Regions from separate parts of the Lysobacter sp. BMK333-48F3 genome, predicted to be linked through region 1. Evidence: predicted binding sites of a transcription regulator. Region 1 holds the regulator's gene; each other region holds the start of a gene.

The links. The regulator HrcA, encoded in region 1, represses chaperone genes, less so after heat shock. The targets are predictions, from matches to a motif close to TTNGCACTCNNNNNNNNNGAGTGCNAA.
Region 2: rpoH (RNA polymerase sigma factor RpoH) is a predicted target of HrcA. The motif match lies at 2,287-2,313, and genes of this name have one in related genera.
Region 3: K4L06_RS10400 (co-chaperone GroES) is a predicted target of HrcA. The motif match lies at 2,181-2,207, and genes of this name have one in related genera.

The regions. Positions count from the first base shown of each region.
Region 1 is NZ_JAIHOO010000001.1:3,910,335-3,917,074, reverse strand. Features, by position in the region: gene dnaJ (molecular chaperone DnaJ) at 34-1,167, opposite strand; gene dnaK (molecular chaperone DnaK) at 1,331-3,247, opposite strand; gene grpE (nucleotide exchange factor GrpE) at 3,411-3,926, opposite strand; gene K4L06_RS17030 (IS1595 family transposase) at 4,261-4,938, opposite strand; gene hrcA (heat-inducible transcriptional repressor HrcA) at 5,268-6,347, opposite strand; gene recN (DNA repair protein RecN) at 6,605-6,740, shown strand, end outside.
Region 2 is NZ_JAIHOO010000001.1:1,198,933-1,205,672, forward strand. Features, by position in the region: gene K4L06_RS05035 (phytanoyl-CoA dioxygenase family protein) at 1-62, shown strand, start outside; gene K4L06_RS05040 (hypothetical protein) at 118-543, opposite strand; gene K4L06_RS05045 (DUF1203 domain-containing protein) at 744-1,211, opposite strand; gene rpoH (RNA polymerase sigma factor RpoH) at 1,398-2,276, opposite strand; gene K4L06_RS05055 (carbohydrate binding family 9 domain-containing protein) at 2,633-4,855, opposite strand; gene K4L06_RS05060 (glycosyltransferase family 87 protein) at 4,855-6,438, opposite strand; gene K4L06_RS05065 (HAD family hydrolase) at 6,537-6,740, opposite strand, start outside.
Region 3 is NZ_JAIHOO010000001.1:2,432,874-2,439,613, reverse strand. Features, by position in the region: gene groL (chaperonin GroEL) at 73-1,713, opposite strand; gene K4L06_RS10400 (co-chaperone GroES) at 1,846-2,133, opposite strand; gene K4L06_RS10395 (helix-turn-helix transcriptional regulator) at 2,374-3,243, opposite strand; gene K4L06_RS10390 (hypothetical protein) at 3,365-3,619, shown strand; gene K4L06_RS10385 (cupin domain-containing protein) at 3,697-4,068, shown strand; gene K4L06_RS10380 (helix-turn-helix domain-containing protein) at 4,437-4,847, shown strand; gene K4L06_RS10375 (endonuclease) at 5,010-6,740, shown strand, end outside.

The DNA.
Region 1 (6,740 bases):
TGCAGCTACGAGCGGCGCGGCGCGCCGCCCGGCTCAGGACGTCATCCGATCCCAGAAGCCCTTGACCCCGTCGAGGAAGGTCGAGGAGCGCGGCGAATGCTTGCGCGCGCCCTCGCCGACGAAGGTGGCCTCGAACTTCTCCAGCAACTCGCGCTGCTCGGGAGTGAGGTTGACCGGCGTTTCCACCGCCACCCGGCAGTACAGATCGCCCGGGCGGCGGCTGCGCACCGACTTGACGCCCTTGTCGCGCAGGCGGAACAGCTTGCCGCTCTGGGTCTCGGCCGGAATCCGCAGCTCGACCTCGCCGTCCAGGGTCGGCACCCGGATCGAGTCGCCGAGCGCGGCCTGGGAGATCCGGATCGGCACTTCGCAGTGCAGGTCGTCGCCGTCGCGCTGGAAGATCTCGTGCTCGCGCACGCGCACTTCCACGTACAGGTCGCCCGGCGGCGAACCGGCCGGGCCGGCCTCGCCTTCGCCGGTCAGGCGGATCCGGTCGCCGTTGTCGACGCCGGCGGGAATCTTGACCTGCAGGGTCTTGGTCCGCTCCACCCGGCCCTGGCCGTGGCAGTCGCCGCAGGGATTGGCGATGGTCTGGCCGCGCCCGTTGCAGTGCGGGCAGGTCTGCTGCATCGAGAAGATGCCGCGCTGGAAACGCACCTGGCCGCGGCCGTTGCAGGTGGTGCAGGTCTCGACCTTGCCGTCGGCCGAGCCCGAGCCTTTGCAGGTCTCGCACTCGTCCAGGGTCGGGATTTCGATCTGCTTCTCGACTCCGCCGACCGCTTCCTCCAGCGACAGCTCCATGACGTAGCCGATGTCGGCGCCGCGGCGCGGACCGCGCGCTCCGCCGCCGCCGGCACCGCCGAAGATGTTGCCGAAAATGTCGCCGAAGATATCGCCCATGTCGGCGAAGCCGGGGCCGCCGGCGCCGCCGCCCATGCCGTGCTCGAACGCGGCATGGCCGTGCTGGTCGTAGGCGCGGCGCTTGTTCGCGTCGGACAGGACTTCGTAGGCCTCCTTGCACTCCTTGAACGAGGCTTCGGCTTCCTTGTCGCCCGGATTGCGGTCCGGATGGAACTTCATCGCGCAGCGGCGATAGGCCTTCTTCAGGTCGTCGTCGCCGGCGTTGCGCGCAACGCCCAGCACTTCGTAGTAATCGCGTTTGCTCATGGGCTGGGAATCGAGAGTGGGAATCGGGAATGGTTGGATCAAAAGCCAACGGCGCGGCGTGCGCGCCGTGAGCTACGGATACGAGAACGGGGAATCGGGTTCCTGACAGGTCGCGGCGCTCGCCGCTCCTCCCATTCCCGATTCCCCACTCCCCATTCCCGGCTTACTTCTTGTCGTCCTTCACCTCGGTGAACTCCGCATCGACCACGTCGTCGGACTTGGCCGAGGAGGCGCCGGCGTCGCCGGCCGGGGCGTCGGCATGGCCGGCGCCGGCAGCGGCGAACAGCGACTGCGCGGCCTCTTCCAGGGCGCGCGACTTGGCCTCGATCTGGGCCTTGTCGTCGCCCTTCATCGCCGTTTCCAGCTCGGCGATGGCCGACTCGGCGCGGCCGATCGCCTCGCCCGGCAGCTTCTCGCCGTGCTCCTTGATCGCGCTGCGGGCGCTGTGGATCAGCGCGTCGGCGTGGTTGCGGGCCTGCACCAGCTCATGGAACTTCTGGTCTTCCTCGCGGTTGGCTTCCGCGTCGGCGACCATCTTGGCGATCTCTTCCTCGGACAGGCCCGAGCCGGCCTTGATCTCGACCTTCTGTTCCTTGTTGGTCTTCTTGTCCTTGGCGCTGACGTGCAGGATGCCGTTGGCGTCGATGTCGAAGGACACCTCGACCTGCGGCATGCCGCGCGGCGCCGGCTCGATGCCGGACAGGTCGAAGCGGGCCAGCGACTTGTTGTAGCGGGCCTGCTCGCGCTCGCCCTGCAGCACGTGCACGGTCACGGCCGACTGGTTGTCCTCGGCGGTGGAGAAGGTCTGCGAGGCCTTGGTCGGGATGGTGGTGTTCTTCTCGATGATCTTGGTGAACACGCCGCCCAGGGTCTCGATGCCCAGCGACAGCGGGGTCACGTCGAGCAGCAGCACGTCCTTGACGTCGCCGGCCATGACGCCGCCCTGGATCGCCGCACCGACGGCGACGGCTTCGTCCGGGTTGACGTCCTTGCGCGGCTCCTTGCCGAAGAACTCGGCCACCGCCTGGCCGACCTTGGGCATGCGGGTCTGGCCGCCGACCAGGATCACTTCGCTGATGTCGCTGGCGCGCAGGCCGGCGTCGTTCAGGGCGATGCGGCAGGGTTCGATGGTCTTCTTGACCAGGTCCTCGACCAGCGACTCCAGCTTGGCGCGGGTCAGCTTGATGTTGAGGTGCTTCGGACCCGAGGCGTCGGCGGTCACGTACGGCAGGTTGACTTCGGTCTGCTGCGAGGAGGACAGCTCGATCTTGGCGCGCTCGGCCGCGTCCTTCAGGCGCTGCAGGGCCAGCGGATCCTTGCGCAGGTCGATGCCCTGGTCCTTCTGGAACTCTTCGACCAAGTAGTCGATGACGCGCTTGTCGAAGTCTTCGCCGCCGAGGAAGGTGTCGCCGTTGGTCGACAGCACTTCGACCTGCATTTCGCCGTCGACCGAGGCGATCTCGATGATCGACACGTCGAAGGTGCCGCCGCCGAGGTCGTACACGGCCACCTTGCGGTCGCCGCCCTTCTTGTCCATGCCGTAGGCCAGCGCGGCCGCGGTCGGCTCGTTGATGATGCGCTTGACTTCCAGGCCGGCGATCTTGCCGGCGTCCTTGGTCGCCTGGCGCTGGCTGTCGTTGAAGTAGGCCGGGACGGTGATCACCGCCTCGGTGACCGGCTCGCCCAAATAGGCTTCGGCGGTCTTCTTCATCTTGCCCAGCACTTCGGCCGAGATCTGCTGCGGCGCCATCTTCTTGCCGTCCTGGGTCGCGACCCAGGCGTCGCCGTTGTCGTGCGGGACGATCGCGTACGGCACCAGGCCGAGATCCTTCTGCACTTCGGCGTCGGTCATCTTGCGGCCGATCAGGCGCTTGACCGCGTAGAAGGTGTTCTTCGGATTGGTCACCGCCTGGCGCTTGGCCGAGGCGCCGACCAGGACTTCGCCGTCCTTGGTGAAGGCGACGATCGACGGAGTGGTGCGATCGCCTTCGGAATTCTCGATGACCTTGGCCTTGCCGCCTTCCATGATCGCGACGCAGGAATTGGTCGTGCCCAGGTCGATGCCGATGATCTTGCCCATTGCTAGTGCTCCCTCTCGAATGCTTGGAATTTAAGGGGCGGGGCGCGCTTGGCGCCGGCCGCCGATGTTCGCTATCTGGGGCCCGGTGCCGGGCAGTTCAAGCGCCCGTGCCCTGCCCCGTCGGTCCCGGTACCGGCCCTTCACCGATACCCGGACGCAGATCTCAGGCGTCCTGGCTGACCACCACCAGGGCCGGCCGCAGCAGGCGCTCGTTGAGCAGCCAGCCCTTCTGGTAGACCTGGACCACGTGGTTCGGCGCCACGCCCGGCGCCGGCACCAGGCTCATGGCCTGATGGTGCTCGGGGTTGAACGGCAGGCCGACCGGGTCGACCGCGACCAGGCCGTTGTCGGCGCCGACCTTGAGCAACTGGCGCAGGGTCAGTTCCATGCCCTGGCGCAGCGCGCCGCTGTCCTCGCCGGCGGCGGCCAGGCCGGCCTCCAGGCTGTCGATCACCGGCAGCAGGTCGCCGAGCAGGCGTTCGTTGGCGAACTTGCGCGCCATCTCGATATCGCGCGCCACGCGCTTGCGCTGGTTGTCCAGCTCGGCGCGTTCGCGCAGCGAGTCTTCGCGCAGCTTGCCCAGTTCGGCGCGCAGGGCGTCGAGTTCGGACACATCTCCGGCCGGCGCCTCGTCCTGGGCGGCCTGGGCCGATTCGGGGTTCAGATCGTGTGAGTTCATGCTGGTTCCTGGCGGTCCATCCGCGACAGGGGCAGCTATGGGGCCGCGCCGGCGCCATTCAAGTGCCGGGATCTGCGCCGATCGGCCGGGATCGACGCCGAGCCGCGGGGTTCGTGAACGGCTGCGCGGTCCGGTCGGCCGAAGCGAAACGCCGTCGCCCTTGCCGTTCCCCCCTTTGGAAAAAGGGGGGCTAGGGGGGATTTGCTCCTGCCTCCGGGCCGCTTGCGCCGGCCAGCGCGGGTTCGCGGTCGCGGCTCGCGCCGCTCCTACCCAGAAACGCCATCGCCTTTGCTGTTCCCCCCTTTGAAAAGGGTCTTAGGAAGCAAACAGCCCCTCAGAGTGGGTTGGATCGTAGCAACTTGAGGGTCGCCCGGTAGAGGTCTTCGTGGCGGTGGTTGAAGCGGAACTCGCACTCCTTCAGGTGCAGGTAGAAGGTGGCCTTGGGCACCTCGTTGAATTTGGCCAGGCGCCGCTTGGCGAAGCTCCAGAAGCTCTCGATGCCGTTGATGTGGTTGTCGCCCTCGGCGAAATGATTGCCGCTGTGGCGAATGCGCCAGTGCTTGGCATAGCCCAGGTCGACCAGGCCGTCGTAGCTGGACAGACAGTCGGAGAGGATTTCGCTCTCCAGGCGAATATGCCCACGAATTAAGGCCTGAAGCGTGGCGGTTTTGCAGTTGGGGACGATCTGGGTGTAGACGTGCTGGCCGCGTTTGAGCATGCCGAAGACGATGGTTTTCTTGCCGGCGCCGCGGCCGCGTTTGCCGCGCACGCGCCACGGTCCGAAGAAGGATTCGTCGACTTCCACCTGGCCGGTGAACGGCGAATGCTGCTCGCATTCGGTGGCGATGGCACGACGCAAGGCAAGGAAGATCGAGTTGACCGATCGCACGCTCAACCCGGTCAGTTGCGCGGTGCTGGTCGCGGTCAGGTCCAGGGCCCAGCAGCGCACGAGGGCCCGAAATCGGGCCTCGCTGATTTTCGAACGGCTGTAGTACCTATTTTTCTTATTCATTTCAGGAAGATAGCTGCGTTATGAGGCAGCTTTGCTTCCTAAGACCCTTGAAAAAGGGGGGCCAGGGGGGATTTGCTCCTGCCTTCCGTGCCGCTTGCGCCGGCCAGCGCGGGTTCGCGGTCGCGGCTCGCGCCGCTCCTACCCCTTGACCGCCGTTCGCCTCGCTCTTGCTGTTCCCCCCTTTGAAAAAGGGGGGTTAGGGGGGATTTGCTTCTGCCTTCCGGGCCGCTTGCGCCGGCCAGCGCAGGTTCGCGGTCGCGGCTCGCGCCGCTCCTACCCGCAAGGCCCGTAGCGTTTGCTGTTCCCCCCTTTGGAAACGGGGGCTGCTCCTACAAGGAGCCGGGGTGCTGCGGGGGCTCGCCGCCCTCGCCGGGCTGGAACGCATCGCCGAGCGCGTCGGCGGCGGCCTGCACCACCGGGATGACCCGGTCGTAGGCCATCCGGGTCGGCCCGATCACCCCCAGCACCCCCAGCACCCGGCCGCCGGCGGTGTACGGCGCGGTCACCAGCGAGACCCCTTCCAGCGGCGCCAGCCCGGTTTCCTCGCCGATGAAGATCCGCACCCCCGGCGCGCGCACGGTCCGCTCGAGCAACTGCAGGATCTCGCGCTTGCGGGCGAAGGCCTCGAACAGCTCGCGCAGCCGGTCCAGGTCGGCCAGTTCCTGCAGCCCCATCAACCGGGTCTGCCCGGCCAGGACCATGTCGTCGCCGTCCGGGGCCAGCACCTGCTCGGCCAGCTCCACCGACTGGGCCAACAGGGCCTGCATCTCGGCCTGGGCATGGCGCAATTCGTGGACCAGGGTGGCGCGGATCTCGGCCACCGGCCGGCCGGCGAAATGAGCGTTCAGGTAATTGCTGACCCGCTCCAGCTCGCCGCCGTCGTAGGGCCGGCGGGTCTGGATGATGCGGTTCTGCACGTCCTGGTCGGCGAACACCAGGATCGCCAGCACCCGCTGCGCGTCCAGCGGCACGAAGTCGATGCGCCGGAACGCGAATTGCTCGCGCTTGGGCACGCTGACCACGCCGACGAAATGGGTCATCGCCGACAGCAGCTCGGAAGCGCTGCCGAGCAGGGCCTGAGTGCCCGAGCCGGCCGGCAGTTCGCTGCGCAGCCGCGCGACCTCGCCCTCCGGCAGCGGCCGCACCTGCAACAAAGAGTCGACGAACAGCCGGTAGCCTTGCGCGGTCGGCACTCGCCCGGCCGAAGCGTGCGCCGCGCTCAGCAGCCCGGCCTCTTCCAGGTCGGCCAGGATGTTGCGGATCGTCGCCGCACTGACGTCCAGCCCGGCGTGTCGGGCCAGGGTCTGCGACCCGACCGGCTCGCCGCTGTGGATGTAGCGGCCGATCAGGGTGCGCAGCAACTGCCGCGCACGCGGGTCGAGGACGGGTTCGGGCGATCGGCGGGTCATGGGGTGGATATAGGCGTCGCGGCGGGTGGGTGCAAGGGTTGGAGCGGGGAATAGGGAATCGGGAATGGGGAATCGGAAAGGCAACGGCGGCGCCACTGTGACTGCTGTCGTCTCTCTCAAGCCGAGGGCTCTACCGATTCCCGATTCCCGATTCCCGGCCCCAAAGTCTCACCCCCTGAGCCACCCTCCCCCTACCCTACGCCGCTGTCCGCCTCCCATTCCCAGGCCGCCGGCCGTCAAGGCACAATCGCCGCCGCATGCTCGCCCATCTCTCGCTCAAGCAATTCGCCGTCGTCAGCGCCGCCGAACTCAGCTTCGGTCCGGGGCTCACCGTCATTTCCGGCGAGACCGGCGCCGGCAAGTCGCTGCTGGTCGACGCGCTCGGCCTGCTGT
Region 2 (6,740 bases), 2.7 Mb from region 1:
ACCGCCCGCTGCTCAATCCGGACGGACGCGTGCGCTATTTCCAGCCCGACTGGATCGTCTGATCCGTCGCCGCGAAACGGCCGCGGGGGCGCCGGCCGGCGCCCCCGCGCTCGCCGATCAATTCCAGCCGTCGTAGTAGTGCGCGACCGCGCTCACCGTGCGCACCGCGCCGGTGTCCAGGTCGGTGACCGTCGCCGCCAGGTGCGCTTCGCCGTCGCCGTTGGTCTCGGTGGCGATGCGGACGTTGCAGCTGCGGGTATTGCCGCACGCCGGCGCCGGGCCGCCGCTTTCCAGGTTGCTCCAGCTGTAGCCGTAGTTGCCGGCCGGCAGGCCGGTCACTTCGAAATGGGCGATGGTCGGGTTGTTGGCCCGGTTCGGCGTCCAGGTGGCGACGCAGACGTTCGCCCGCAAGGTGTCCAAAGCGAAGGTATCGACGTAGCAGCTCAACACCGCGGCGTTGACGTCGCCGGCCCGCGCCGGTGCGTGCGACAGCGCCATCAACGCGGCGAACCCGGCCGCGACCAGCATCTTCTTGGCGTGCATGTACCCCTCCATTGGGTAAGTGCGCCGGCTCCGGACGGAGCCGGCGGCGCAGTCTGGTCGCCGCGTTCGCGGCCCGGCAAGCGCGCGCGCGGGGGGCTGCGACGCCGCTTCCAGTTCTCAACCGGCGCTGCGCGCGCCGGCGCATCGCCGGCGCCACCGGCAATGGCGCCGATTCGCCAGCGCAACGCGCGTAGCCGCGCTCAGGCGCGGTCGATCGCGCACAGGAAGCAGCCGTAGCGCGCGTTGTGGGCGGCGACCCGCACGATCGCCGGATCGGCGAACAGTTCCTGCACCGCTTGCTCGCCTTGCGCGCCGTCGGCTACCCGGGCCTCGCGCAGCCAGCCTTGGCCGTCGTAAGCGCGCAGCGACAGGTAGCGGGTCAGCAGCACCGGCGGCCATTGGTCCTGGTAGGCCTGCGCCCGGCTCGCGGCCTCGCGCACGAAGATCGGACCGCTGGCGCGGTACGGGCCCTGGGCCTGGTGTTCGTGGGTCAGCAGCAACACGGTTTCGCCCACCGCCGCATCGACCAGGGACACGCGGCAGGGATAGCCGCGCGGCGAATCGGCGACCACGCGGCGCATGTCGTGCGCCGCCAGGTCGGCGTCGTCGAGCGCGAACAACGCGGCATAGGGTTGCGGCGACAGGCCGGCGATGCGGTAGGAAATCATGGCGGAACTCTCGATGGCGAAGGAGAGCGCAGGCTAGTCCCGCCGCGCGGCCGCCGATATCCGCGGCTTGCGCCGGGCGATGTTTCGACGCCGCGCGCGCAAACGCGAACGGCCCGGTTGCCCGGGCCGTTCGTGGGACGCTGGATTTGTCGCGGCGCTCAGGCCGAAACACTCAGGCCGAAACACTCAAGCCGAGAACAGGCCGCGCATCTTCTTCAACGCATTGGCTTCGATCTGGCGGATGCGCTCGGCGCTGACGCCGTACTCGTCAGCCAGTTCCTGCAAGGTGATCTTGCTGTCGGCATCCAGCCAGCGGCGCTTGACGATGTCGCGCGAACGCGCATCCAGGCCGGCCAGGCCTTCGCGCAGCAGGGCCAGCTGGTTGTCCTCTTCGTCCTCGCGCTCGTAGGACTGCGACGGATCTTCGTCGGCGGCGCGCAGGTAGGCGGCCGGCGACGGCGGCGCGTGATCGTCGTCCTCGTCGGCCGGCGCATCGAAGCCGATGTCGCGACCGGACAGGCGCGACTCCATCTCCAGCACTTCGCGTTCGGAGACGTTGAGGTCCTTGGCGACCAAGCGCACTTCCTCGGCGTTCATCCAGCCCAGGCGCGACTTGCTCTTGCGCAGGTTGAAGAACAGCTTGCGCTGCGCCTTGGTCGTGGCGACCTTGACGATGCGCCAGTTCTTGAGGATGAACTCGTGCATCTCGGCACGGATCCAGTGCACCGCGAACGACACCAGGCGCACGCCCTGGTCCGGATCGAAGCGCTTCACCGCCTTCATCAGGCCGATGTTGCCTTCCTGGATCAGGTCGCCGATCTGCAGGCCGTAGCCGTTGTAGCCGCGGGCCACGTGGACCACGAAGCGCAGGTGCGAGTGAACGAGTTCGCGGGCCGCGTCGAGGTCTTCCCCTTCGCGGTAACGACGGGCCAAGGCCTGCTCGTCTTCGGCGGTGAGCACCGGAATCTGGTGCACGGCGCCGATGTACGCGTCCAGCGAACCGAGCGCGCTGGGCACAGGCAGGTTGTTGGCGACTAGAGCGGTGGATTGGGCGATAGCGGTCATGGGGGTCATCTTAGCAGTCGGGTTATACGACTGCTAAAGGCGGGGGAAGTTCCGCAGTGTTGCGGGATTGGAACGAGGAAACGGGCGCGCCGTCGCAGGAGGGGCACCGGCCGGCCCAGCGAGGGACGGGCCGAAATGCTTTTATATCAACGACTTGCAAAGGCGGCGGTGAAGGCCGCGCCGGCCGCGGGCCGGCCAGGCACGCAGTATCCGCCGGCCAGGCCGGCCGGCGGCTGAATCCCCTCCCGGCCGGCCCCAGGGCCGGCGCGCACCGCAGCGGAAGCGGCCGCGGCGTCGCCGGACAGCCGGCCGCACCCTCTATATATAAGGTGCGGCCCGACGCGGCCGGGCCGGCCTCAGAAGTTGAACAGGTAGCTGAACTTCATGAAAAGCTGCTTGCCGCTGTGCAGGTCCAGGTCGCGGGTGCGGGCGACGAAGGCCGGGTTCTCGTTGATCCGCAGGTTCTGCTGCTGGTCGGTGTAGCCCAGGTAGAAGGCGGTGCCGGGGTTGGGCGAGTAGCTGACCAGCAGGTCGGTGACCAGCTTCTTGTCGCGCGGGATCAGGAACAGGTTCGTGTCCGAGTCCAGCGCCTTGTAGTCGAAGATCACGTGCGCGGCCCAGAAGCGGCTGAACTGGTATTTGATCTTGGTGAAGGACTGAGTGCTGCGGAACACCTTGGAGTCCGAATCGCGGCCGACGATCGAGCTGCGCGTGCGCAGTTCGTCCCAGATGAAGGACTGGTCGATGCGCAACTGGGCGAACGGGCTGAGGGTGAACTTGAGCTTGAACAGTCGTTCGTCGGCCAGGAACGGATCCAGCCCCGGCGCCGGCAGATGGTTGACCGTCTCGCGCTGGGTGTAGCTGACCTCGCCGCCGAGCCACTTGAACCACTCGCTGCTGACGCCGACCTTGAAGCCATCCATGTAGAAGTCGCGGCCGCCGAAGTATTCGTAGCCGCGGATCAGATTGCCTTCGATCTTGGTCAGGCGCAGGCCGTTGACCACGAAGCCCGGCTCCACGCTCCAGTCCTGGGTGTCGCCGTTCTGGTCCCAGGTGCGGTAGGCGGTCAGGGTCGGGCCCATGTTGACCAGCCACGGCGCGTCGGGGAACTGCTTGAGATAGCCCGACTTCTGGTACAGCTGCTTGATGCCGACGCGCGGCACGAAGCCGAGCTCGGCCTCGAAGTCGTCGGAGATGTCGATGTACTGGCCGTCGAAGGTGAAGTCGCGGCCGCCGCGGATCGCCTGGGCGAACAGCAGGTCGCCGTCGCGGCGCACATCGCCTTCCTCGCGCGACTTGCTCTTGATCGCCTGGGCGTTGAGCAGCCAGTTGTCGTTGAGCTTCATCCGCGAGTCGAGGCCGAACACCCGGTTGTACTGGTCGCCGACCGAGCGGTCGGAGGCCAGGAAGCCGACGTTGGACTGCTCGCCGACGTCGCGCTGCAGGCGCGCCACGCCGATCTTGCCGGTCTTGCCGTAATCCTTGCCCGACAGCAGCAGGCCGGCGGACTCGTCGTCCATCAGCAGCCCGCCCAAGGCCCAGCGGCCGAGCCGGCCGGTGACGCGCGCGCCGTACTGCGGATTGACCACCCGGCGCGAGTAGAACAGCGACACCGGCAGGCCGAAGATGCCGCTGTTCTCGAGGAAGAACGGCCGCTTCTCGACGAAGCTCTGCTCGAAGCGCTCGTTGACGATCACCTGCGGCTCGTCGGTTTCGACTTCGCTGAAATCGGGGTTGACGGTCAGGTCGACCGCGATCGAATCCTTGACCACGAACTTGGCGTCGACGCCGACCTCGCTGCGGCGGTGGCCGCGCATCGACGGATTGCCGGCCGAATCCACGCCCAGGGTCTCGGCGTCGCGGTAGGTGACGTGCGGGATCAGCTGGATGTTGCGGCTGGGCTGGATCTCGTCCTCGATGCGCGCGGCGGCGAACTGCTGGACGAAGCCTTCCTTGCGCTCGGTGATGTACGGCCAGTACACGAACTCGTTGGTGCGCGGGATGATGCGGTTGATCGCGATGCCCCAGTTCTGCATGTCGCCGCGTTCGAAGCGCAGGCTCTTGAACGGGATCTGCATCACCGCGACGTAGCCGTCGTCGGTCAGGCGGCCGTCGGACACCCATTGGGTGTCGAAGTTGAAGTCGTAGCCCAGGCCCTCGGTGTAGCGGCTGTCCATCTGCGCGCCGTAAGGGTTCACCGTGAACACGAACGCGCGCTGCTTGTCGCGGTAGGTGTCGAGCATCAGCTGCACGCCGTCGTCGCCGAACACCGCGTCGCGGCGGGCGATGCGCGCGCGCACCTGCTTGGGGTCGTCCTTGCACACGAACACCACGTACAGGTGCTGGTCGTCGTAGGACAGGTAGGCGCGCGTGTCCAGCGAGGACGGCACGCCGTCGCCGGGCTTGTTCTGGCGGAAGTCCTTGACCTCCACGCCGGCGTCGGACGGCACGCCGCCGATGTAGTCCTGCAGCCGCGGCGCGTGCTCGGCGCGCGGGATGTTCAGCACATCGTCGGCCAGGGCCGGGAACGCGCTGCCGAGCAGCGCCAACAGGGTGGTGCACAAAGTAACGCGACGCATCAGTGTTCCGCCTTGGTCGTCAGAGAAATCGGGAGATCCCGGACATCGCCGTCCATGGCGGCGGATACCGGTCGTTGGGAATCGTCTGCGCGCCAGAAGCGCGCGCTGGGCGAGCGCAGGCCGGGCCGGCGCAGCACCGGCCACAGACACAGGCCGATCGCGATCGCCTGCACCGCGGTGGCCAAGGCGATGCGCGCGGGCACCTCCGGCAGCGGCACGCCGCCGACCGGCAGCACCGCGGTGCAGGCCAGCCAGCCCAGCGCCAGCAGCGCCGCGCTGCGCGGGCTGGGCAGGCAGGCCGCGGCGATCAGGCTCCACAGCCAGATCGGCGCGAACAGGCCGCTGTGGTCGGGCACGAAGGGGCTGCGGAACACCGCCAGCCCGAGCAGGGCGATCCAGACCGCGGCGCGTTCCAGCCGCGACATCGCGTCGTGGCGCAGGCCGGCGACGATCGCCATGACCACCACCGCGCCGGTCCAGACCCAGGCCACCGCGCCCATCGTCGCCCGGTCCATGCCCTGCGCGCCGAGGATCTTGGCCTTCAGCACCAGTCCCGGTACCGACTGGTTGATCGCGCTGACCCACTCCAGGCCTTCGATCTCCAGGAACGCCCAGGCCTCGCCGTTGGCGATGCGCGGCGCCTGGTAGTGCAGGAAGGCTTCGAACGGCTGCGGTCCCAGCCACAGATAGGCCAGCACGGTGTAGAGCGCGGCGAACGCGCCGGTCCAGGCCGCGGCAGCCCAGCGCCGGCGCGCCAGCAGATACACGCCGAGCAGGCCCGGGAACAGCTTGATCGCGGCGAAGCCCAGCAGCAGGCCGCCGCTGAGGTTGCGGCCGCGCTCGAACTGGATCATCGCCAGCACCGACAGCGCGATCGCGGCGAGCTGGAAGTTGCCGACCTGCAAGGTCACCACCACCGGGCTGGTCAGCATCACCGCCGGAATCAGCAACCAGATGCGGCGACCGACGCCGCCGCCGATCCAGCGCCCCGCCGCCCACAGCCCAGCCAGCACGATCGCGCCCTCGATCGCGAACCACAGCGCGCGCAACGAATAGAAGTCGCCGCCCAGCGCCAGGCCCAGCCGCGGCAGCAGCAGGAACTGCGGCAGGTACAAGTACTCGTCGAGCTTGAAGCGGCCCATCGTGCCGCTGTAGAGCATCGGGTCGTACAGGTTGGCCGCGCCTTCGCGCGACAGTTCGGCCGCCTGCCAATAGCCCGAATAGCAGCTATGGCCGACATAGAACGGATCGAACCAGAACGCCGAGAATTGCGCCTGTTCGGCGTCGGCCAGGTACAAGGCGACGCCGCTCAGCCGCAACACCGCCAGCACCGCCATCGCCGCCAGCGCGAGCGCGGCCAGCGGACGATGCGAGAACGACCGGTCCCACTGCACGGGCAAGCGCCGCGCCAGCGGCAGGCAGGCGGCCGCCAACGCGGCCGCCGCCAACGGCGCCGCCAGGCCCAGGTCCAGGCCGAAACCGGCCAGGGCCGCAGCGAGCAGGGGCGCGGGCAAGGCCAGCGCGAGCGCGGCGACCGCCCAGCGCCCGGCGCCGGGCGGCTGCGTATAGGTACTCGTTTGCATCGACGAACTCCTTATCTTCCCGGTCCCCGCCGGGTCGCTGCAGCGGCGCCCCCGCGCCGCTGCGGTGTGTCCTGTGGCCGCCTGCGCGGCGCGCTCGATCAGCTCTTGCCCACTCCGTCGACCTTGCCGGAGAAGAAGTAACGGTGCAGCTCGGTGAAATCGTCGAACTCGACGTCGCAGCCGGTGGTGGCGCCGTCGCGGCCGCGATCGACCCGCAACAGCGTGCTGAGGCCGAAGTTGCGCGCGCCGGCGACGTCGTTGACCGGATGGTCGCCGATCATCCAGATCCGGCTCGGGTCCAG
Region 3 (6,740 bases), 1.5 Mb from region 1:
CGCGGCCCGGAACGAAAAAACCCCGCCTCGCGGCGGGGTTTTTCGTTTCGCGCGAACGGCGAACGGTGCGGATCAGAAATCCATGCCGCCCATGCCGCCCATGCCGCCGGCGCCCGGCATCGCCGGCTCGTCCTTCTTCGGCAGTTCGGCGACCATCGCTTCGGTGGTGATCATCAGACCGGCGATCGACGCGGCGTTCTGCAGCGCGGTGCGGGTGACCTTGGTCGGATCCAGGATGCCGGCTTCGATCATGTCGACGTACTCGCCGGTGGCGGCGTTGTAGCCGTAGGCGCCCGAACCTTCGATGACCTTGTTGAGGATGACCGACGGCTCGTCGCCGGCGTTGGTCACGATCTCGCGCAGCGGCGCTTCCATCGCGCGCAGGGCGATCTGGATGCCGTGGTTCTGGTCTTCGTTGGCGCCCTTCAGGCCGGCGATCGCGGCCTTGGCGCGCAGCAGCGCGACGCCGCCGCCCGGGACGATGCCTTCTTCCACGGCAGCGCGGGTGGCGTGCAGCGCGTCTTCGACGCGGGCCTTCTTTTCCTTCATCTCGACTTCGGTCGCGGCGCCGACCTTGATCACCGCAACGCCGCCGGCCAGCTTGGCCACGCGCTCCTGCAGCTTCTCGCGGTCGTAGTCCGAAGAGGTCTCTTCGATCTGCGCCTTGATCTGCTTGATGCGCGCTTCGATGCCCGAGCTTTCGCCCGCGCCGTCGATGATGGTGGTGTTTTCCTTCGAGACCTGGATCTTCTTGGCCCGGCCCAGATCCTTGATCGTGGCCTTTTCCAGCTGCAGGCCGACTTCTTCGGAGATCACGGTGCCGCCGGTGAGGACGGCCATGTCTTCCAGCATCGCCTTGCGGCGGTCGCCGAAGCCCGGAGCCTTGACCGCGCAGACCTTGACGATGCCGCGGATGGTGTTGACCACCAGGGTCGCCAGCGCTTCGCCTTCGACTTCCTCGGCGACGATCAGCAGCGGCTTACCGGCCTTGGCCACGCCTTCCAGCACCGGCAGCAGGTCGCGGACGTTGGAGATCTTCTTGTCGTGCAGCAGGATGAACGGGTCGTCCAGCTCGGCCGACATCGACTGCTGGTTGTTGATGAAGTACGGCGACAGGTAGCCGCGGTCGAACTGCATGCCCTCGACGACGTCGAGTTCGTTTTCCAGGCCCGAGCCGTCTTCGACGGTGATCACGCCTTCCTTGCCGACCTTGTCCATCGCCTGGGCGATCAGGTCGCCGATGTTGGCGTCGGAGTTGGCCGAGATGGTGCCGACCTGGGCGATTTCCTTCGAGGTCGAGGACGGCTTGGACAGCTTCTTCAGCTCGCCGACGGCTTCGGTCACGGCCTTGTCGATGCCGCGCTTGAGGTCCATCGGGTTCATGCCGGCGGCGACCGCCTTCATGCCTTCGCGGATCAGCGCCTGGGCCAGCACGGTCGCGGTGGTGGTGCCGTCGCCGGCGTTGTCGGAGGTCTTGGAAGCGACTTCCTTGACCATCTGCGCGCCCATGTTCTCGAACTTGTCGGCCAGTTCGATCTCCTTGGCGACGGACACGCCGTCCTTGGTGATCGTCGGCGCGCCGAAGCTCTTCTCGAGCACGACGTTGCGGCCCTTCGGACCGAGGGTGGCCTTGACGGCGTTGGCGAGCACGTTCACGCCGCGCACCATCTTGGCGCGAGCGTCTTCACCGAAACGAATTTCTTTAGCAGCCATTGTTGCTGACTCCGGGAATGGGGAATGGGGAATCGGAAATGGGAAGAGCGAAAGCCAGTGGAATCGGTCGGGGCGGGGGCGTCAGCGCAAGCGCTCTACGACTGCCGATTCCCCATTCCCGATTCCCGGCTTTCAGCCGACGATCGCGAGGACGTCGTCTTCCTTGAGGATCTTGAATTCGACGCCGTCCTGCTTGTAGGTGCTGCCGGCGTACTGGCCGTAGATGACCTTGTCGCCGACCTTGAGCTTCGGCGCGCGCACGCTGCCGTTGTCCAGAGCCTTGCCTTCGCCGACCGCGACGACTTCGCCCTTGGTCGACTTTTCCTTGGCGGCGTCGGGGATGATGATGCCGCCGGCCGAGATTTCGTCGGCTTCGATCGGCTTGACCACAACGCGGTCGTAAAGCGGCTTGAGATTCATGGCGACCCTCTGTAAGTGATTGAATGAGCGGGAAAAGAATCGGAATTTTAGCAGTCGCCACCGGAGAGTGCCAACGCCGGGGACGAAAGCGCCCGGACGCGCCGGGACTGGACGCTAGATGAGGCGCGGCCGGCGCCTTTCAAGGGCCCGGCCGAAAAAAGTCGCAAAGCCGCCCCGGCCGGCCGGCTTCGGCGGTGCCTTAGGCCGTACCCCAGCCCCCGGCCGCCGCTCGCGTCGGCGCTAGGGCGCGCCCGGCTCCGCCCCGGTCCCGGCCGGGCCCAGCCCGGCCGCGCCGAGATAGGCGCCGGGACTCGCGCCGAGATGGCGACGGAACATCGCACCGAAGGCGCTGGCGCTGGCATAGCCCAGGTCGAAGGCCACGGTGGTCACCGCGACGCCGGCGGCCAGCCGTTCCAATGCGGCCATTAGCCCGGCGCGCTGGCGCCATTGCAGCAGGCTGTAGCCGGTCTCGGCGGCGAAGCGGCGGCGCAGGCTGCGCTCGGACAGGTGCGCCCAGGCCGCCCATTCGGCCGCGCTGCGCGGGTCGCCCGGGTGTTCGACCAGGGCCTGGGCGAGCCGGAGCAGGCGCGGGTCGTCGGGCATCGGCAGGCCGAGGCGGCCGTCGCGGCCGCCCGCGGCGGCGATCTCGTCCAGCGCCACCGCACCCAGCCGGGCCCGCGCCGGCGTGGCCTCGGCGCCATCGCCGAGCCGGGCGACGACCTCGCGCAGCAGCCCGGACACGCGCAGCGCGCAGGGCTGCGCCGGCAGTCCGGCGCAGGCGTCCGCGGCCACATACAGGCTCCAGCCGGCGAAACCGGGGCCGTGCGAACGCAAGCAATGTTCGGCCTGCGGCGGCATCCACACCGCGTCCGAGGGCGGCACCAGCCAGCGGCCGCGCTCGCTGCCGACGGTCAGCAGGCCGCGCCGGGCGCCGAGCAACTGGCCGCGGGCGTGGCGGTGCGGCGCGGTCGCGCGCGGGCCGGAGGCATCGCCGACCACGGCGATCACCGCCGGGCCGTCGCCGGCGTCGGCCTGCGCAGCGCTCAGCCAGGCCTGGGCGGACGCGGAAGCGTCGCGCCGGGCCAGGTCGCGCGAGTGAGGATCGGGCAAGGGCGGCCTCCGGTTTGGCCGGAACGCGACGGAACTCGGCCGCGGCAACGTAGCAGAGCCGGGGCTCGGCGCCCAAGCTGGCGTTCCCGCTTCCACCCCGCTCCATTCGAGGAATCCCCGCATGCGTCCCCACGACATTCTTGCCGACGGCGCCGATACCACCGTGCTCGGCGGCGCCACCGTGCGCAAAGGCTCGGTCGCCGCCTTTCTCGCCAACGCCCGCACCCTGGCCGATCCGCAGGCCGATGCCGCGGCGCGCGCGCAGGCCCAACGCCATATCCGCGAGGTCTTGCCGGCGCTGCGCGCGATCGGCCTGTTCGAGGCGATGCAGATCCGCGATCCGCAGCTGCGCGCCTGGGTCGAAGCGCAGCCCTGAGCGCGGTCGGCGCGGGCGCGCGCTAAGGTAAGGCCGATACCGCCATCGCGCGCCCAGCCCCGTCGCCAGGAACCCGCATGTCCGCCACCTCCCCCGCCCGCATCGCCGCTGCCCTGACCGAACTGTGGTCGCCCCGGATCGTCGCCGAGGTCGACGATGCCTACGTCAAGGTCGCGCGCGTGCACGGCACCCTGGCCTGGCACAGCCACCAGGACGAAGACGAGCTGTTCTACGTGCTCAAGGGGCGGCTGACGATCGAGCTGGAAGACCGCCGGATCGAATTGGGCGAGGGCGAGATGTTCGTCGTGCCCAAGGGCGTGCGCCACAACCCGATCGCCGAGGAGGAATGCCACCTGCTGCTGATCGAGCGCAAGACCACCCTGCACACCGGCGACGCGGTCACCGACAAGACCCGCTCGCTGGACGAGCAATTGCGCCCGCTCGCCTGAGCGGGCGCAGCGGACAAAAGAAAAGAGCGCGTCCCGTGGAACGCGCTCTTTGGTACGGAGACGGCCTGTCCTCTGCATGGCGCTATCCGGCGCCCTTCCCCCGAACCGACCTCGTGTCTCGCCAAACTCCTTATCGGCGTGGAACCGATCTTGCGAAGTCCGGGTAACGGTTACCAGCCGACAGGGACGCGAACGACGCTACTATCGGTAGCACCAGCGGTCACACACCAAGGTAACTTGTTGTTTTCGTAATAAACTCTATTCCCAGAAGTGACCGGTAGCGCACCAGCTATGGCGTCTATCGGTCACCAGGTGAAAATCGGTAGCAAAATGCACTCAGCGCCTACCTCGATGCCGGAGCAACGCCGATGACCCCGCAGCAGCGCATCCGCCTCGCCCGCCGCCACGCCGGCCTGTCGCAGGCCGCGCTGGCCGCCGCCGTCGGCGTGCAGCGCAGCGCGGTCGGCCACTGGGAGTCGGCGCAGGGCAAGTTTCCGAGCATGGCCCACCTGCGCGAACTGGCCCTGGTGACCGGCGTGCAGTTCGAGTGGCTGGCGACCGGGCGCGGCAAGATGAACCTCTCGGCCGACACCGCGATGGACTCGGTCGCCGCGGCCGAGGCGCTGCTGGTCGACGACCCGCTGGAACTGCGCCTGATCCTGGCCTTCCGCGAGGCGCCGACCCGCAGCCGCGCGCCGCTGGTCGAGGTCGCCGAGCAACTGGCCGAACTGCGCACCGGCCGCGCGCGCTCGGCGGTGTCCAAGCGCGCATCGGGCTGAGCCCGCGCGAAGCGTGACCGGCGCCGCGCTCGCAAAGCGTGACGCAGGGCAGCCGGCGCTGTCACAAACCCCGACTAGACTCGACCGGATGCGCCTGGGGGAGGCGCTTTCCGACTGCGCCCACCGTCATGCGTGCGCGTCGCCATCACAAGGAGCCGTTCGATGTCGAAGTCCGTTCGTGGCTGTCCCGTTGTTTCGCCCTGGCGCCGCCGCGCGCCGCTGGCGCTGGCGCTCGCCGCGCTGATCCCGTCCGTGGCCCCGGCCGCGGTGTTCATCAACGAATTCCATTACGACGACGCCACCTCGGCCGGCGACGTCGGCGAGCGCATCGAGGTCGTGGCCACGGCCGGCGAGACGCTCAGCAACTACCGCATCTACCTGTACAACGGCAGCTCGCCGTCGGCGGCGACCACCTACGACAACGACCTGGTGCCGGCCGGCAGCGTGGTCAGCTGCGGCGGCAGCGTGCGCATCGCCACCCTCAGCTACCCCACCAACGGCCTGCAGAACGGCTCCAACGACGGCTTCGCCCTGGTCGACGGCAGCGGCAACGTGGTCCAGTTCCTCAGCTACGAGGGCTCGATCACCGCCAGCAACGGTCCGGCCGCCGGCAAGACCAGCAGCAATCTGCCGGTGTCCGAGTCCGGCTCGACCGCGGCCGGCACCTCGCTGCAGTTGTCCGGCAGCGGCAGCGCGTACTCGCAGTTCGCCTGGCAGAGCTCGGCCAACCAGACCTTCGGCGCCTGCAACAACGGCCAGAGCTTCACCGGCTCGAACCCGAACACGCCGCCGAGCGTGACCTCGACCACCCCGGCCAACGGCGCCAGCAACTTCCCGGCCGCCGGCGACCTGGTCGCCAACTTCAGCGAAGCGGTCAGCCTGGCCGCGGGCGCGCTGACCCTGCAGTGCGCCACCTCGGGCGCGGTCGCGCTGACCTACCCGTCCAGCGGCACCGCGATCTCCGCCTCGACCGGCACCGCCCTGTACGCCGGCGAGGCCTGCACCTTCACCGTGGTGGCCAGCAAGGTCACCGACGCCGGCGGCGCCAGCCCGGCCGCCAACACCGTGGTCAACTTCAACGTCGCCAGCGGCGGCGGCACCAGCGGCTACTACGCCCACGTCAACACCAGCAGCGCCAGCCAGCTGCGCTGCTCGCTGCACGCGACCATCAAGGGCCACACCGTCTATCCGTACAGCGGCGGCACCAGCAACACCTGGTCGATCCTCGAGATCGCCGACGAAGACCCGAACAACGCCGGCCGCATCCTCGACGCCTACCGCAACCGCAGCTACCTCAAGGTCACCGACCGCGCCGGCAGCGGCAGCGGGCTGAAGTACAACCGCGAACACACCTGGCCGAACTCGCTGGGCTTCGGCTCGACCACCGGCAACCTGGGCCTGCCGAACGCGCCGTACACCGACACCCACATGCTGTATCTCACCGACGCCGGCTACAACGCCGACCGCGGCAACAAGCCCTACGCCAACTGCTCGCTGTCCAGCGGCTGCGGCGAGCGCGTCACCGAGATCAGCAACGGCAGCGGCGGCGGCAGCGGCGTGTACCCGGGCAACTCGAACTGGTTCAAGACCCCGGACGGCAACGCCGGTTCGTTCGAAGTCTGGGGCCAGCGCAAGGGCGACATGGCGCGCGCGATCCTGTACATGGCGATCCGCTACGAAGGCGGCACCGACCCGAACAGCGGCCAGTCCGAGCCGGACCTGGAACTGACCGACGACCGCAGCAAGATCGTCATCACTTCGTCCTCGCCGGCCTACATGGGTCTGCTGACCACCCTGCTGCAGTGGCACCAGGCCGATCCGCCGACCGCGGCGGAAAAGGCCCGCAACGAAGTCATCTACAGCTTCCAGGGCAACCGCAACCCCTTCATCGAC